DNA from 2 places in the Bacterioplanoides pacificum genome. Region 1 is predicted to be linked to the other one. Evidence: predicted binding sites of a transcription regulator. Region 1 holds the regulator's gene; the other holds the start of a gene.

Region 1 (7,590 bases):
TCCGCCAAACAATCGCAAAGCATGTATGAAAAACGCCAGAAGATTTACGTTCGTGAAATCGAAGGGCTGTTTCAGAAAATCCGTTCTTATTCTTTGTGGGCCCTAATGCTGGGCTACTTTGGTACCGCCTGGTTAACCTGGGACGGTCGTCAGGCGGTGTATTTTGATCTGCCCGCCCGTCAGTTCCATATTTTTAGTATGACCTTCTGGCCACAGGATTTCCCGCTGCTGGCCGCGTTGCTGATTATCTGTGCCTACGGCCTGTTTACCATCACTAATCTGGCCGGTCGTATCTGGTGTGGTTATACCTGCCCGCAATCGGCCTGGTCATTTATTTTTATGTGGATCGAGGAGCGGGCCGAAGGTACACGTAATCAGCGTATTAAACTCGATAAAGAGCCGATGTCGGCCACTAAGGTACGGAAAAAAGCCATTAAACACATCGCCTGGCTGGTGGTTGCGCTCTGGACCGGTGTGACCTTTGTTGGCTACTTCACCCCGATCCGCGAGCTGATCCCGGACATGCTGGCGTTTGACGTCAACGGCTGGGGGGTATTCTGGATTGCCTTTTTTACCGCCGCCACTTACATCAACGCCGGCTGGATGCGCGAACAGGTGTGTATTTATATGTGCCCCTACGCCCGTTTCCAGTCCGTCATGTACGATGCCGACACTCTGGCGGTGTCTTACGACTTTAACCGCGGCGAACCACGCGGCAAACGCTCGAAAAAAGAAAAAGATGCCGAAGCGCAGAAGCAACTGGGGGACTGTGTCGACTGTTCGTTATGTGTGCAGGTGTGTCCGACCGGTATCGATATCCGTGATGGTCTGCAATATCAGTGTATTGGCTGCGCGTTGTGCATCGACGCCTGTGATTCCATCATGGAAAAACTGGACAAACCTAAAGGCCTGATCCGCTACACCACAGAAAATGAACTGGAAGGCCAAAAGACACATTTCTTCCGTCCACGGCTGATTGGTTATGCGGCAATGCTACTTGCCATGATTGGTGGCCTGGCCTACACCATGATCACCCGCACACCGTTCGAGCTGGATGTTGAGCGCCCACGCAATACGCTGTACACAGAAACAGCCAATGACACCGTCAAAAATGCCTACATGCTGAAGCTGATGAATATGTCTCAATCGCCTGAGACGTACCTGCTCAGTGTCGAGGGGCTGGACGGCGCACAGCTGAACGCAGCCACTGAGTACACACTGGATGTTAACGATATCGAGGAGGTGACCCTGACACTCGAAGTTGATCCGGCCACAACCCCGTTGCGTAGCAGTAAAACCGCCATCACCTTTGTTATTACCCACAAGGCCAGCGGTGAGGAATTTGCCCGCAAAGAAAGTACCTTTATTGCTCCGCGTCAGTAAAAAAACGCAAGAGCGCTAGTGACAAACCGCCTGAGTGGTTAAACTTGGGCGGTTTTTTTACAGCTCGCAAACGGCGCCTGGCGCTGACCATCCGAATACTGAGTAAATTATGAAACCTGAGAATCAAGAACCACTGACCCGCTGGTATCAGGAGCCTCTGATGCTGATTATTGCCGGTATTCCACTGCTGGCTGTGATCTGGGGCGGCGTGATGTTATATACCGCGCTGCAAACCAAGGATTCTCTGGTCAGCGACAGTTATTATAAAGACGGCGTCAGTTTTACCGAAAACAAAGCCCACGATGAAAAAGCCGCGCGCTTACAAATCAACGCCAGCGCAATATTTACCGCCGACGAAGTACGCCTGGAGCTGGATGGCTACCTCGACGAATACCCCAACACGTTAACCATGCAGCTGATTCACCCAACTCTGGAAGATCAGGACGCTACCTTACTGTTACAGCGTATGCTCGATGGCAGCTACGCTGGCGTCAACGACATCGAATTACCCAGCCGCCGCCGTATCTGGCTCGACAGCCCGGAGCAAGGCTGGCGAATTCGCGCCTATCCGCTGATTGAAGCCGGCCGAGAGATAACACTGAACGCCAAATGAGCACACAACAATCCTGTTTTCACTGCGGTGAAACCACCCGTGAGGGCGAACGCTGGGCCACCGAAATCGACGGTCAGGTTCGTCCCATGTGTTGTCCGGGCTGCAAAGCCGTGGCCGAAACCATCGTCGCCAGCGGTTTAAAGGATTATTACAAACACCGTACTCAACTGCCGGAACTGAGTCCGGCCGACGGTGACGACCAGGACCTGACCGCCCGCGACACCCTGAAGTTATACGACTCCGACGCCCTGCAACGCAGCTTTGTTGCCCGCGATGGCGAACTGGCCGAAGCCACCCTGATCATCGACGGCATCAGCTGTGCCGCCTGTGCCTGGCTGATCGAGCACAGAATCAATCAGCTGCCCGGGGTCGACAATGCCGTATTAAATATGTCCAACCACCGCCTGGTGGTGCGCTGGCATTACGCCGATATCGCGGTATCCAGCCTGATTGAAGCCATTTACCGTCTCGGCTACCGCGCCAGCCCCTTCTCCGCCACCGAACAGGAAGCCCAGCGCAGCCGCGAAAGCAAACAGGCCATTCGCCGCCTGGCCGTTGCCGGCATCGGTATGATGCAGGTGATGATGTTGTCCGTGCCGTTGTACGTTGGCATGGCCGCCCAGTACGAAGTGTTTATGCGCTTTGCCGCCCTGATTCTGACTCTGCCAGTGGTGCTGTTCAGTGCCAGGCCCTTTTTTATCGCCGCTGTCCGTGATCTGAAAACCCGCCATCTGACGATGGATGTGCCGGTATCGCTGGCCATCTGGCTGGCCTTTGGCGCCAGCATCTGGAGTACCTTTAACCGCGGCCCGGAAGTGTATTTCGACTCCGTCTGTATGTTTACCTTCTTCCTGTTGCTGGGTCGTTATCTGGAGATGCGCGCCCGCCACCGCATGGGTAAAGCCGGTAATAATCTGCTGACACTGCTGCCGAATGTGGCCGTAAAGGTTATCGACGGTGGCGACGATCAGGTCATCAGCAGTGAAGAAATCTGCGTCGGCGATATTCTGCGGTTGCGCCCGGGTCACGCCATACCCGCCGACGGCATTGTCACCGCAGGCAAAAGTTCGGTCGATGAAGCCGCCCTCACCGGCGAATATATGCCGGTCGACAAACAAACCGGCGACACCCTGATTGGCGGTACCTTTAATGTTGAGAGCCCGATGCTGATGCGGGTTACCGCCACCGGTGCCGAAGCGCAACTTTCGACCATTATGAGACTAATGGACCGGGCGCAGCAGGAAAAACCGAAAGCCGCGCTGCTGGCCGATAAAATCGCCAGCCACTTCGTTGCCGCTGTGCTGATCATTTCCGCCAGCGTATTTTCATTCTGGGCCTGGCAGGGTGATGAGCACGCCTTCTTTATTGCCTTGTCCGTCCTGGTGGTCACCTGCCCCTGCGCCTTATCACTGGCAACGCCAACCGCTCTGACCGCCGCCACCGCCTCGTTGCGTGAAGCCGGGTTATTGATCAGTAAAGGTCACGTACTGGAAACCCTGCCACAGATCGACCGCGTGGTATTTGATAAAACCGGTACCCTGACGCTCGGCCGGCTGACGCTGTCACAGGTGATTCCGCTGCAGGGTGACGACGAAAGTCACCTGCTGCAACTGGCCGCCGGACTGGAGCAACACGCCAGTCATCCGATTGCCAAGGCGTTTCAGCACATTAGCGCAAAAGCCGCCAGCGATATTGAACAAATTCCGGCCCAGGGCATTCAGGGCCGGATTGACGGTCAGTTACTGAAGCTCGGTCATCCTGGCTTTGCCTGGCCAGCCCCCCTGCAACCGCCCGGCGACGATGGTGGCCAGTGGCTGTTACTGGCCAGCGAACACGCTCCGCTGGGCTGGATTCAGGTGAATGACTCATTACGCAAAGCCGCCACCAAGCTGGTATCCGGACTGCAGCAACGCGGCATTAAAACCGCACTGCTGACCGGTGATCCAAGCCATTCCGGGCAACGTATTGCGCAACAGCTGGGCATTGATGAACTGTCCTGTGGGGTCAGCCCGGAGCAGAAGTTACAACAGGTGGTCAGCTGGCAACAACAAGGCGAAAGGATTCTGATGGCCGGTGACGGCATTAACGATGTGCCGGTGCTGGCCGGAGCGGATGTCTCCCTGGCGGTGAATGAAGCCACCGATCTGGCCAAAACCAATGCCGATACCGTCCTCACCAATGGCCGGCTGGAAGTGCTGCTGGCCGCCATCGACGGTGCTGCGGCAACGCGTCGCATTATTCGTCAGAACATCGGTTGGGCATTACTGTATAATCTGGTCGCTTTGCCCATCGCAGCTGCCGGTCTGGTTCCTCCCTGGGCCGCCGCCATTGGTATGTCGCTCAGCTCGCTGATTGTCGTTACTAACGCCCTGCGCCTGAACCGTATCGGACGCCTGGCTAAAGAGACCTGATCCATGGATATTATTTACGTTCTGGTTCCGTTGTCGTTGCTGTTACTGGCCATCGCCATCGGTATTTTTTTCTGGGCGGTCCGCAGTGGCCAGTTCGATGATATGGAATCCCCGGCCCATAAGATCCTGTTTGACGATGACGAACCGGAAAAACCACAAGCGCCGGATCAGGCGACCGATGACACACAACCACGCTGTTAAGCGCCCCTGCGACTATGAATGAACCGTTATCACTGCTGACCGCCCTGCTGATTGGTCTGTTTGGTGCCAGCCATTGCCTGGTGATGTGCGGTGGCATCGCCGCCGCTACCGGCAACAGCAGCTTACCAGAGCGCCGCCTGGCATCACTGCTGGCGTTTAATGGTGGCCGTATCAGCTCCTATGCCGTTGCCGGTTTACTGGTCGGTGCTGCCGGCTTATGGCTGCAACAACTGCATGACAGCCTGATGCTGCTATTACGCTCACTGGCGGGGGTGATGCTGATACTGATGGGACTTTACGTCGCCCGCTGGGCCAGCTGGCTGACCCGTATCGAACGGCTGGGGCAATATCTGTGGCGTTTTTTACAACCGCAGACCGGACGTTTGTTGCAGCAGTCGTCTCTGACGGCACGCTTTGGACTCGGTATGTTATGGGGATGGTTACCCTGTGGTCTGATTTACAGCACCCTGAGCTGGGTTGCCGCTAATGGTGACCCGTTATTGGGCGCCTTAACCATGGCGACCTTTGGCCTCGGCACTCTGCCCGCGTTACTGGCCGGAGGTTTGGCCGCCGCCACCCTGAGCCGTTGGCTCAACCATCAGCTCACCCGGCAACTGGCCGGTCTGCTGTTGATTGGCTACGGCTTATGGACAGTTACTTCGGTGTGGTTACCAGTCCTTGACAGATCCATCAGTCACTAGGAGTATAGAGCCAGTTTTCGAATGACCTGGCGTTAACGCACCGGGTACTCACACCGGATATTAGTATGAAATCATCTACCGCTCCTTCGCCACTGCGTGGCACTCAGCCGCATTGTCAGACCTGCTCCCTGAATGCACTGTGTTTGCCTCTGTCGCTGAACGATAACGACATGGAACGCCTGGACGACATTATTCGTCGTGGCCGGCCGATCCAGAAAGGTCAGTTATTATTTCAGCAGGGCGAACCCTTTCAGTCAGTATTTGCGGTGCGTACCGGTGCGTTAAAAACCTACACCCTGGCATCAAACGGCGAAGAACAGATCACCGGATTCCACCTGGCCAGTGAACTGGTCGGCCTGGCGGGTTACAACAATGACTTTTATCCGCTGTCAGCGAAAGCACTGGAAACCACGACCGTGTGTGAAATTCCGCTGACCCAGCTGGATGAACTGGCCGATGAGCTGCCCGACCTGCGTAAACAGCTGATGCGCACTATGGGGACAGAAATCCGTCATGACCAGAACATGATGTTGCTGCTGAGTAAAAAGAATGCCGAAGAACGGGTGGCGTCGTTCCTGATGGATATTTCCACCCGTTATGCCCGCCGTGGCTTTTCAGCGACCCACTTCCGTCTGCCAATGTCACGGGTCGATATCAGTAATCATCTTGGTCTGGCGGTCGAAACCATCAGCAGGGTGTTTACCCGCTTCCAGAAAAACGGCCTGATCGAAACCCAGGGCAAAGAAATTATTCTGCAGGATATCGATACCCTCAATCAGCTGGCCGGGCTGGTTTCTGACGACGACTGTGGTCACAGCGACAGCAAATAACCACAGCTGTACCACTGACATTTCCCTGTTCAGGGAAATGTCAGTTTAATCAAGGCATTCTTCCCCTCTTTCTCCATTATCTGGCACAGCACCTGCGTTATATTTTTGACGACTGGTTTTTCTGGCGCTGTTTTTTGAATAAAAACTACGCAAGTCCAATCAGGCTATTCTAAGGTAACAATACAGGGACTGAACTCAGCCGGCTGATGAACGGCATTCGGTACCGTTACGAGGTATAACGCTATGGGAATCTGCACCCGGGAACTGCTGGCGCGGTTATGGAAGCGTTTTTATCACCCGCGCAGGGGCGCCAGCTGCGAACACTTTATTAATAACTACCAGCTGTTGGTGGAAGGCGTTAACCGGGTCGCCTGACAATGCCCGCCAGATGTAATCCGGCGGCTTGCGAAGGTTCCCTGAACCCTGGCTTTTTGTTATAAAGCCCTGCTTAACTCCGGCCTGCGGGCCCGCATTTCCTTCAGGAGCAGTTTCCGGCCATGCAAGACGTTGCCACTTTTGACCCACGCCAAGCCAACGAACCGGCCAGCCCGGTTGTCAGCGATCAGGAACGCAAGCAGAAAACCAACTTTAATAAGTTACAGAAACGCCTGCGCCGTAACGTCGGCAAAGCCATCGAAGATTACAACATGATTCAGGATGGCGATAAAATCATGGTCTGCCTGTCGGGTGGTAAAGACTCCTATACCATGCTCGACATCCTGATGAGTCTGCAAAAAAGCGCTCCGGTTAAGTTTGAGCTGGTCGCCGTGAATATGGACCAGAAACAGCCCGGTTTCCCTGAACATATCCTGCCTGCCTATCTGGAACAGCTGGGAGTGCCGTATCACATCGTCGAAAAAGACACCTACAGCGTGGTAAAAGAGGTCATCCCGGAAGGTAAAACCACCTGTGGTTTATGCTCCCGCCTGCGGCGTGGCACCCTGTATGGGTTTGCCGAAAAAATTGGTGCCAACAAAATTGCCCTCGGCCACCACCGCGACGACATCATCGAAACCCTGTTCCTCAATATGTTTCATGGCGGTAAATTAAAAGCGATGCCGCCTAAGCTGCTGAGCGATGACCAGAAACACGTATTAATCCGGCCACTGGCGTATTGCAAAGAAAAAGACATCGAAGCCTTTGCCACAGCCAAAGAATTTCCGATTATTCCGTGTAATTTATGTGGTTCACAGGAAAATCTGCAGCGCCAGAACATTAAACAGATGCTGGCCGCCTGGGATAAAGAACAACCTGGCCGCAGCGAAAACATTTTTGCCGCGATCAGCAATGTTGCACCGTCACAACTGGCCGACGGAGCGTTGTTTGATTTTGTCAATCTGGAGCAAAAACAACAAGGCAGTCATCTGGGCATACGCCAGACCCTGCTGGATGTGGTACACGTCGACTAACGACGCATTATTCCGGGCCAACACTGTATAACCCGGCCAGTG
Region 2 (7,590 bases), on a different contig from region 1:
GTGTCGACCAAGCTGGAAGTGCTGGAAAGCCTGTCTGACGTATGTGACCAGATCATCGTCGGTGGTGGTATCGCCAATACGTTCCTGGCGGCGGCAGGCAAGCCGGTAGGTAAGTCTCTGTGTGAAAACGACCTGATTGCAAACGCCAAAGCTCTGATGGACAAGGTGTCTATTCCGGTTCCGACCGATGTGGTGTGTGGTAAAGAATTCTCCGAAACGGCTGAAGCGACGCTGAAATCGGCAGACGATGTTGCTGAAGACGATATGATCTTTGATATCGGCCCGGATTCTGCCAAAGCCCTGGCTGAGCAATTAAAAGAAGCCAAAACCATTATCTGGAATGGCCCGGTGGGGGTGTTCGAATTCGACCAGTTTGGTGAAGGCACTAAAGCCCTGTCGCTGGCTATTGCCGATTCCGACGGCTTCTCCATCGCCGGTGGTGGTGACACACTGGCTGCCGTGGATAAGTACGACATTGCCGATAAAGTCTCTTACATCTCTACCGGTGGTGGTGCCTTCCTGGAATTCGTTGAAGGCAAAACCCTGCCTGCGGTTGCGATTCTGGAGCAACGTGCCAAGCAGTAATATCCAGCGTACCGGATAACTGATCAGCCGATGCCGACCGAGAGGTCGGCATCGGCTTTTTAGTCGCTGGCCACACCTGTTACTAAGCGGCAGAAACCGCTAGAATAGCGGCCAATTGACTAACCTCAGATAAGGTACTTTTTTCATGGCTCTGATCAGCATGCGTCAGATGCTGGACCACGCTGCCGAATTTGGCTACGGCGTACCAGCTTTCAACGTTAATAATCTGGAACAGATGCGCGCCATCATGGAAGCGGCGGACAAAACTGATTCGCCGGTGATTGTTCAGGCTTCTGCTGGTGCCCGCAAGTACGCCGGTGCGCCTTTCCTGCGTCACCTGATTCTGGCGGCGATCGAAGAGTTCCCGCATATTCCTGTGTGTATGCACCAGGATCACGGTGCTTCCCCTACCGTTTGTCAGCGTTCTATCCAGCTGGGTTTCAGCTCGGTCATGATGGACGGTTCTCTGGGTGAAGACGGCAAAACCCCGATGAGCTACGAATACAACGTCGACGTTACCAAACGTACCGTGGAAATGGCCCACGGTTGTGGTGTCTCGGTTGAGGGTGAGCTGGGTGTGCTGGGTTCGCTGGAAACCGGCCAGGCTGGTGAAGAAGACGGTGTTGGCGCTGAAGGCACGCTGACTCACGATCAGATGTTAACCGATCCGGAAGAAGCGGCTGACTTCGTCAAGCAAACCGGTGTTGATGCGCTGGCAATTGCCTGTGGCACGTCGCACGGGGCTTACAAATTCACCCGTCCACCAACCGGTGACATTCTGGCGATTGACCGCATTAAAGAAATCCACAAACGTATTCCGGATACTCACCTGGTGATGCACGGTTCTTCTTCGGTACCGCAGGAGTGGCTGGCAATCATCAACGAATTCGGTGGCGAGATTCCGGAAACCTACGGTGTGCCGGTTGAGCAGATCGTTGAAGGCATCAAATTTGGTGTACGCAAAGTCAACATCGATACCGACCTGCGTCTGGCATCGACCGGTGCGATTCGTCGCTTCCTGGCGGAAAACCCGGCTGAGTTCGATCCGCGCAAATACCTGACGGCGTCGGTGAAAGCGATGAGCGAGATTTGTATCGCCCGCTACGAAGCTTTCGGCACCGCCGGTAATGCCTCTAAGATCAAAGCCTTGTCTCTGGACGCTATGTTTGATCGTTATCAGTCCGGTGAACTGGATCCGAAAGTGAACTGAGTTTGCCCGGCTGCTGATAAAACAACCCATCTTCGGATGGGTTTTTTTATGCCCGCAATTCGCCAGTGTTTATTGGGGCGGGTGAAAGTATGCCAATAACCTGATAAAAACTGCTGACTTTTACGCAAATAACCATTGAAAATATAAGGAATTGATCTGGGTCAATTTCCGCCCGACACGACCCCCTAAACTCCCGCCTCTGGTATTGAGAAAAAAATAAGTAATAACACCAAACTTAGGGAGCTTGTGTTGTATGGAGCATTACGACTGGACCGCCGACCTCGACCTCGGCATCGATGTGATCGATTCCCAGCATCGCCGTATTGTGGATTACATTAACGAGATTAACGACGCCATCGCCCAGCAGGATGTGACCATGGTGTTTGATGTGATGGAACGTCTGAAAGACTACACCATGGACCATTTTGCCTTTGAGGAACAATTACTGAAGCAGGCCGGTTATCTGTTGATGGAAGCGCATCAGCAGGTGCATCGCCGCTTCGAAGATCGCATCGCGAAATACGAAGAGTCACTGCTGAACGGCCACGATCCGTTTGGTGTGGCACGTCGCATTCGTACCGCGCTGATGGCTTGGCTGATTCAGCATATTAAACAGGAAGACGCCGATTACGTGCCGGTGGTGAAAAAGGTACTGAAACGTGAGGAAAGCTGGATTAACGGTGCGCTGAAGCGCATTTTCGGCCAGCCCGAAAACGCCTGAACGGCGCTGGACAAGGTCCTTTTTTCGGGTATGGTGTGGCCTCTTTTTTTACCGGAGGTCCGCCATGTTAAAAGGACTTATCAGCGCTTCTCTGTGTGTCCTCAGTAGCCTGGCTGTTGGCACTGTGCGTCTGGGTTATATGTTCTGAGGCGGTTATAAAGCCTGTAAAATAGTTTGTCGTAGCCGGCGCGCAATAAATCGTGCTGTTGCCAGCGAACAGTCGTGCTGACAACACAAAGTAATCACCAGCTGCCCGTGGGAACTGCTGATGGTTTCAATCACAATTTTGCCGCAGTTTGATTCAATATCAATGGTCTGGCTGTCTTCAGAAAATACTGCCCTGGCAGCGGAGTTACTCATTGCCATAATGGAGCTGGTAACCGCGGCAATTTTATCGCCTTCAATATTTAACCCCTGGCGCGCTACCTGACACACGCGAAAGCCATCGGTGGTAGCCAGGTTCAGTAGTTGTAATTGTTGATTGTTTTTCAGCTCACTGACAAACGCATGTTTGGCGATGTCACTGGGTACCCATGCGGGGATATTGCTGCTCATATTAGTTGGCCAATGTATTGATAACAGTTAACAGGGACAAAGCCTGGTGCGGGTCGCGACAATTGAGCGGCAGCACGGGTAAGCATAAATCATTCTGTTGCTGGTGGTCGTTGATTGCTCGTTGCAGTCGCTGGTAATCTTCATCACTAACCTGGTCGCTATGAGAGATGGCGACCAGTAGTGGTAATGAATTGGCGGAGACATCAAAAAACTGCAGCCAGCGCTGAAATGATAACGGATCAAATTCCTGCTCTGCGTGCAGTAATAAAATCATTCCCCAGGTGCCCGGCTTTACAGTTTCCCATATAAAGGAATAACGTGTTTGTCCGGGAACACCATACAGCCCGAGGGCGAGATTGCCGTTGAGATGAATACGACCATAATCAATACCAACCGTGGTGGTGTCTTTGCCGATATCAATGCTGGAGGTGACATCGGTATTGATGGTGTCTATCTCACTGAGTGTACTGATCAACTGTGTTTTACCACTGCCAACATCGCCTACGATGACCAGTTTACGGTAGTCAGGTTCTTGCATTCGATAAGGACCGGTTAATAAATTGACGAAGGGAGGAAAAAAAGCGGCTGCGTGTCGGGCTGGCGATCGGTTGTTCACCCAGCCGCAGTAAAGATTGCTGTTGCAGCTGTTGCAGTTCTTGGCGTAGTTGTTGTTCGTTGCTGAAAGGATTGCATCGCAATACGTCACGATAGTGCAATGGTGCACGGCTGAGCAAAGCATACAGCTCCAGTTGCTCACGTGCTGGCTGCAGACGGCCGGTAGTTGGCCAGCGTTTCAGTTTCAGCGTCTGTTGTTGCAGTGGTTGTTGCAGTGGTTGTTGCAGTGGTTGATTGGCGCCATGCTGCTCAAATACTGCTTCGAGTAAATTGTCCACTGTGCTGGCTGGAGGGTGTTGCAGACCGAAATGATGGCACAGATACTGTTGCAGCGTTGTGCTGGATTCGTTGCCAGACAGCAGTCGCAACGCACCATCGTCAAGCAGCCGCTGAGTGATCGGACGATTCAGCAGCAGTTGTATTTGCGAGTGGCGCGGATCTTGGCGGATGTTAGCCAGTAGCATTTGTAACGCTGGTTGTTGTCCTTCCAGAGCCTGAAAATATTGACCTTTATGGAAACATAATACGGACGATATGCCGTGGTCTTTATTCCGGCTGCGGCCGTGTACCAGAATGCCACTGATTGAGCGCGGTAATTGTTGTGCGTTTTGCTGATCGTTTGGACGACTGACGAACGCAAGAGTGTGAAGGTTCATTCGTAATTCCGCAAAAGTGCCCTCCGTGGCGATAAATATCAGATCTGAATATTGCTTTCTATTTCCAGCACTTTTCGGCGGGCTAGTGCCAGGTTGGCATTTGGGCGATCCAGTACCAGGTAGATAAATAATCCACTGTGCAGACTGGTTGGCCGCAGGATGTGCAGCTGATTGCTGAGGGTGATCAGCATATCTTCGATATCCCCCTCAATACCCAGTGACTGAATGGTTTTCAGCTTGGCTTTGATGACTTCGGAGTTACCGGCGGCAGCCAGGTCCAGGTCGACACCACCACCCTGTTGTCCGAGCACCATGCCGGAGTCGTAATCAACAATGCAGCAGCCCATCGCACCAGTAATAGCCATCAACTGGTCGAGGCTTTGTTCGATATTGTTCATCTGAAAAGTCCTGAAGGAAGAAAGAAGGGAAAATGTCCAAAATATGCAACTTAATACTTATAAAAATATGATACGAGTATTTCACCTATTCGCAACGGATCGTGGCGCATTTTTACAAATGTTTAACAACTAACCACTTTTATATGGTTTTTATCAGCAAGCGCCGGATTGAACCATCGTTCAGGACTTTTGGAGCCAGTTGGTACTTATTTATTGCATTTGTTTTCCCTGAGGCAGTATTCTCCGGCCAGATCTCTGCATTGCTGGCCGGAATTAACCGCCGCCGATGCTGTCATCGCGACCAAAGCCAACAATAAAAAACAGGTGGCTCACCATGAAAACTTCTCTGACGATCGCGCTGGGTAGCGCATTAACTCTGGCTTCGGCAACCAGTCAGGCTTTTACTCAGCCTACGCACAAACGCATTGTGACCGATGCCGTGGCTTATATGCAGGCGCATCCGGATTCCACCAACTTCGCTAAGTTAAAAGCTGCTGCCAATGCCGCCGGTTACAGCGTCGCCCAGTTTGCCGATGCCATTGGCCAGGGTGCTTATGATGTGGATGACTTTTCTGACACCTACCTGTGTGGTGCCGTGACCGGTGATTGTGTCCAGGCGCCGGTATTTGGTGTCGGCAGTTTTGTCGCCACGTATACCGCCTGGTGGCACTTCCAGAACCATTCGCGCAGCGGTGATGTGCACGGTAACGATATCCCGGGCTACAACAACTCGCAGATTCCGGTGAAAGGGACTGAAGACAGTTTGCTGGCCACCTGGCTGGTGGGTGATCACCTTGATGATGGTAACGGTGGCATGACCGGCTGGTGTTTCTGGTGGAGCTGTGCCGAAGACTCGGAATACAATTCTTACGGCATTACCGAGCGTAATTACCGCCTCGACAGTTATTCGTCGAAATCGCATTACGACGACTTTGAAGATGCGGCATTCCAGCCGATCGATAACCTGGGCCAGTACTGGTACAACGAGTTTCTGAAACGGCCAACCGCACAGACGCTGGGTTTTGCTTTGCACACCACCGATCTGCTGCAACCGCATCACACCTGGTCAACCTCAGCAAACCACCACGGTGGCTGGGAATCCTGGGTGGAAGATAATTACGATGCCAAAAACATGAATGACGATGCCGCGGTTACCTCCGCACTGGCAGCCTTTACTCCGCTGCCAGCCGGGCAGAATGATATCCGGCCGTTATTAACGGAAGGTGGTGCCATTTCTTATGGCCTGGGTGGTATCGTGCTGAGCAGCACCAGTGATGCCGACCGCTCAGAAGTGGCGGGTATTGTGATTCCGCATGCCATTGCGATGACGGTTCACGTACTGAATCACGCTGCCGAACGTTTCTGATTCACCTCTGCTGAACGACTCACCTCAGGCGGGCACAGTCCCGCCTTTTTGTTAACATTTTTTCAGACGGATACTGTTGTGAAACTGCTACTTCTCAGCCTGCTGTTGTTTTGTGCGCCATTGCAGGCGGCCATTCGTTACGATATCGATGATCCGCAACAGCTGGCGCGGGTGAATGATTTAACTCTCAGTGCTACGGTGGTGGAGATTTTCTGGCAGGCTTATAACCATCCGAGCCGGCCACTGAGTCCACCGCAGGCGATGCAGCGGATTATCGACGATGCATTATTGGCCGCTCATGCCCGTCAGACATTAACGCCACAACAGTTGCAGCAGGAAAATGCGGTCGGATTTTTACTGCAGGTACAACAGCAGGACAGGGCAACCGCGCTGTTACGCAAGTATTACGAAAAACCTCTGTATCAGGCGATACAACAATTACCCGGCAGCAGTCTGGATGGTATTTATCAGTTTGCTGAGGAAATAAACGAACAATGGCTGCAACAACATTTTGCCCTGTTATCCCGGGTTAATATTGAAGCGACCGCAGCGCAGCAGCAACTGGCCGAAAACACTGTGATTGCCCGGGTCAGACTGGCCGGCAACAGCCACACTCTGAGCTTGTGGGATATTTACCGGCGCCAGAATGTACAGGGCCGGCTGGCCATTCATAACGCCGACCTGCAGTTTCTGCGTGGCCAGGCGAAACAGCGGGCCGGTTCGTTATTTGTCCTCGACTGGACGCAACGGAAAATGGGCGAAAAGGATTTTAACGCTGTTTTTCAGATCGTAAAAAACGAACAGGATAAAGCCACGTTATTACGCAATATGGGATTGTACGCCGATGTCCACGATGACAATCCGGTGTTACGTGATGCCGCTAAAAAAGTAACCGAGGCTCAGGTAAAAGCCTTTTATCAGGCAAATAAACAGGAATTTAAAGTGGTGGAAAAAGTCCGTGCCCGGCATATCCGGGTACAGACTCAGCAGCTGGCTGATGAAGTTCATGAGGCGTTAAAAAACGGTCTGGAATTTTCTGTCGCCGTCAGTCGTTATTCGGTCGCCGATGATAAACACAATACCCCGGCCGGTGATCTTGGCTGGCTGAAACGTGCTGATAAAAACCGCAACTGGTTATATTCCGTGGCATTTACTCAGCCACAGGGCGCGTTTTCGATGCCGTTTCGCAGCCCTCAGAATCAGGGGGATATCGTCTATGAAATTGTTTATATCGACGAGCGGGTGGATGGCTTTTTGCCATTAACAGATCCAACCGTACGTTATGAAGCCAGCCGCGACGTGGCATTAAAACAATTAAAAAATGATTTTTATCAGCTGCAGCAAAGGTTGCGTCAGCAGGCTGATATTTCTCTGAATAAACGGGCGCTAACAGCGGCAACTGATTAACGGAGTCGATATGTGGAAATGGTGGCTGGCTGGGTTCACGTTACTGGCCGTGTTGGTTTACGCGTTACGGCCGCAGC

Evidence for each region. The regulator FNR, encoded in region 1, switches genes on or off when oxygen is low (the NO sensors DNR and NnrR bind a similar motif). The targets are predictions, from matches to a motif close to TTGATNTANATCAA.
Region 2: ACFOMG_RS00850 (bacteriohemerythrin) is a predicted target of FNR. The motif match lies at 1,947-1,960, and genes of this name have one in related genera.

Annotation. Positions count from the first base shown of each region.
Region 1 is NZ_JBHRYB010000005.1:377,606-385,195, reverse strand. It holds gene ccoG (cytochrome c oxidase accessory protein CcoG) at 1-1,383, shown strand, start outside; gene ACFOMG_RS06390 (FixH family protein) at 1,493-1,996, shown strand; gene ACFOMG_RS06385 (heavy metal translocating P-type ATPase) at 1,993-4,407, shown strand; gene ccoS (cbb3-type cytochrome oxidase assembly protein CcoS) at 4,411-4,608, shown strand; gene ACFOMG_RS06375 (sulfite exporter TauE/SafE family protein) at 4,623-5,309, shown strand; gene fnr (fumarate/nitrate reduction transcriptional regulator Fnr) at 5,375-6,139, shown strand; gene ACFOMG_RS06365 (hypothetical protein) at 6,383-6,514, shown strand; gene ttcA (tRNA 2-thiocytidine(32) synthetase TtcA) at 6,637-7,548, shown strand; gene ACFOMG_RS06355 (hypothetical protein) at 7,556-7,590, opposite strand, start outside.
Region 2 is NZ_JBHRYB010000001.1:162,506-170,095, forward strand. It holds gene ACFOMG_RS00840 (phosphoglycerate kinase) at 1-585, shown strand, start outside; gene fba (class II fructose-bisphosphate aldolase) at 731-1,795, shown strand; gene ACFOMG_RS00850 (bacteriohemerythrin) at 2,049-2,516, shown strand; gene ACFOMG_RS00855 (hypothetical protein) at 2,670-3,071, opposite strand; gene ACFOMG_RS00860 (GTP-binding protein) at 3,073-3,609, opposite strand; gene ACFOMG_RS00865 (BLUF domain-containing protein) at 3,596-4,342, opposite strand; gene ACFOMG_RS00870 (hypothetical protein) at 4,381-4,740, opposite strand; gene ACFOMG_RS00875 (phospholipase) at 5,075-6,106, shown strand; gene ACFOMG_RS00880 (peptidylprolyl isomerase) at 6,185-7,513, shown strand; gene ACFOMG_RS00885 (hypothetical protein) at 7,524-7,590, shown strand, end outside.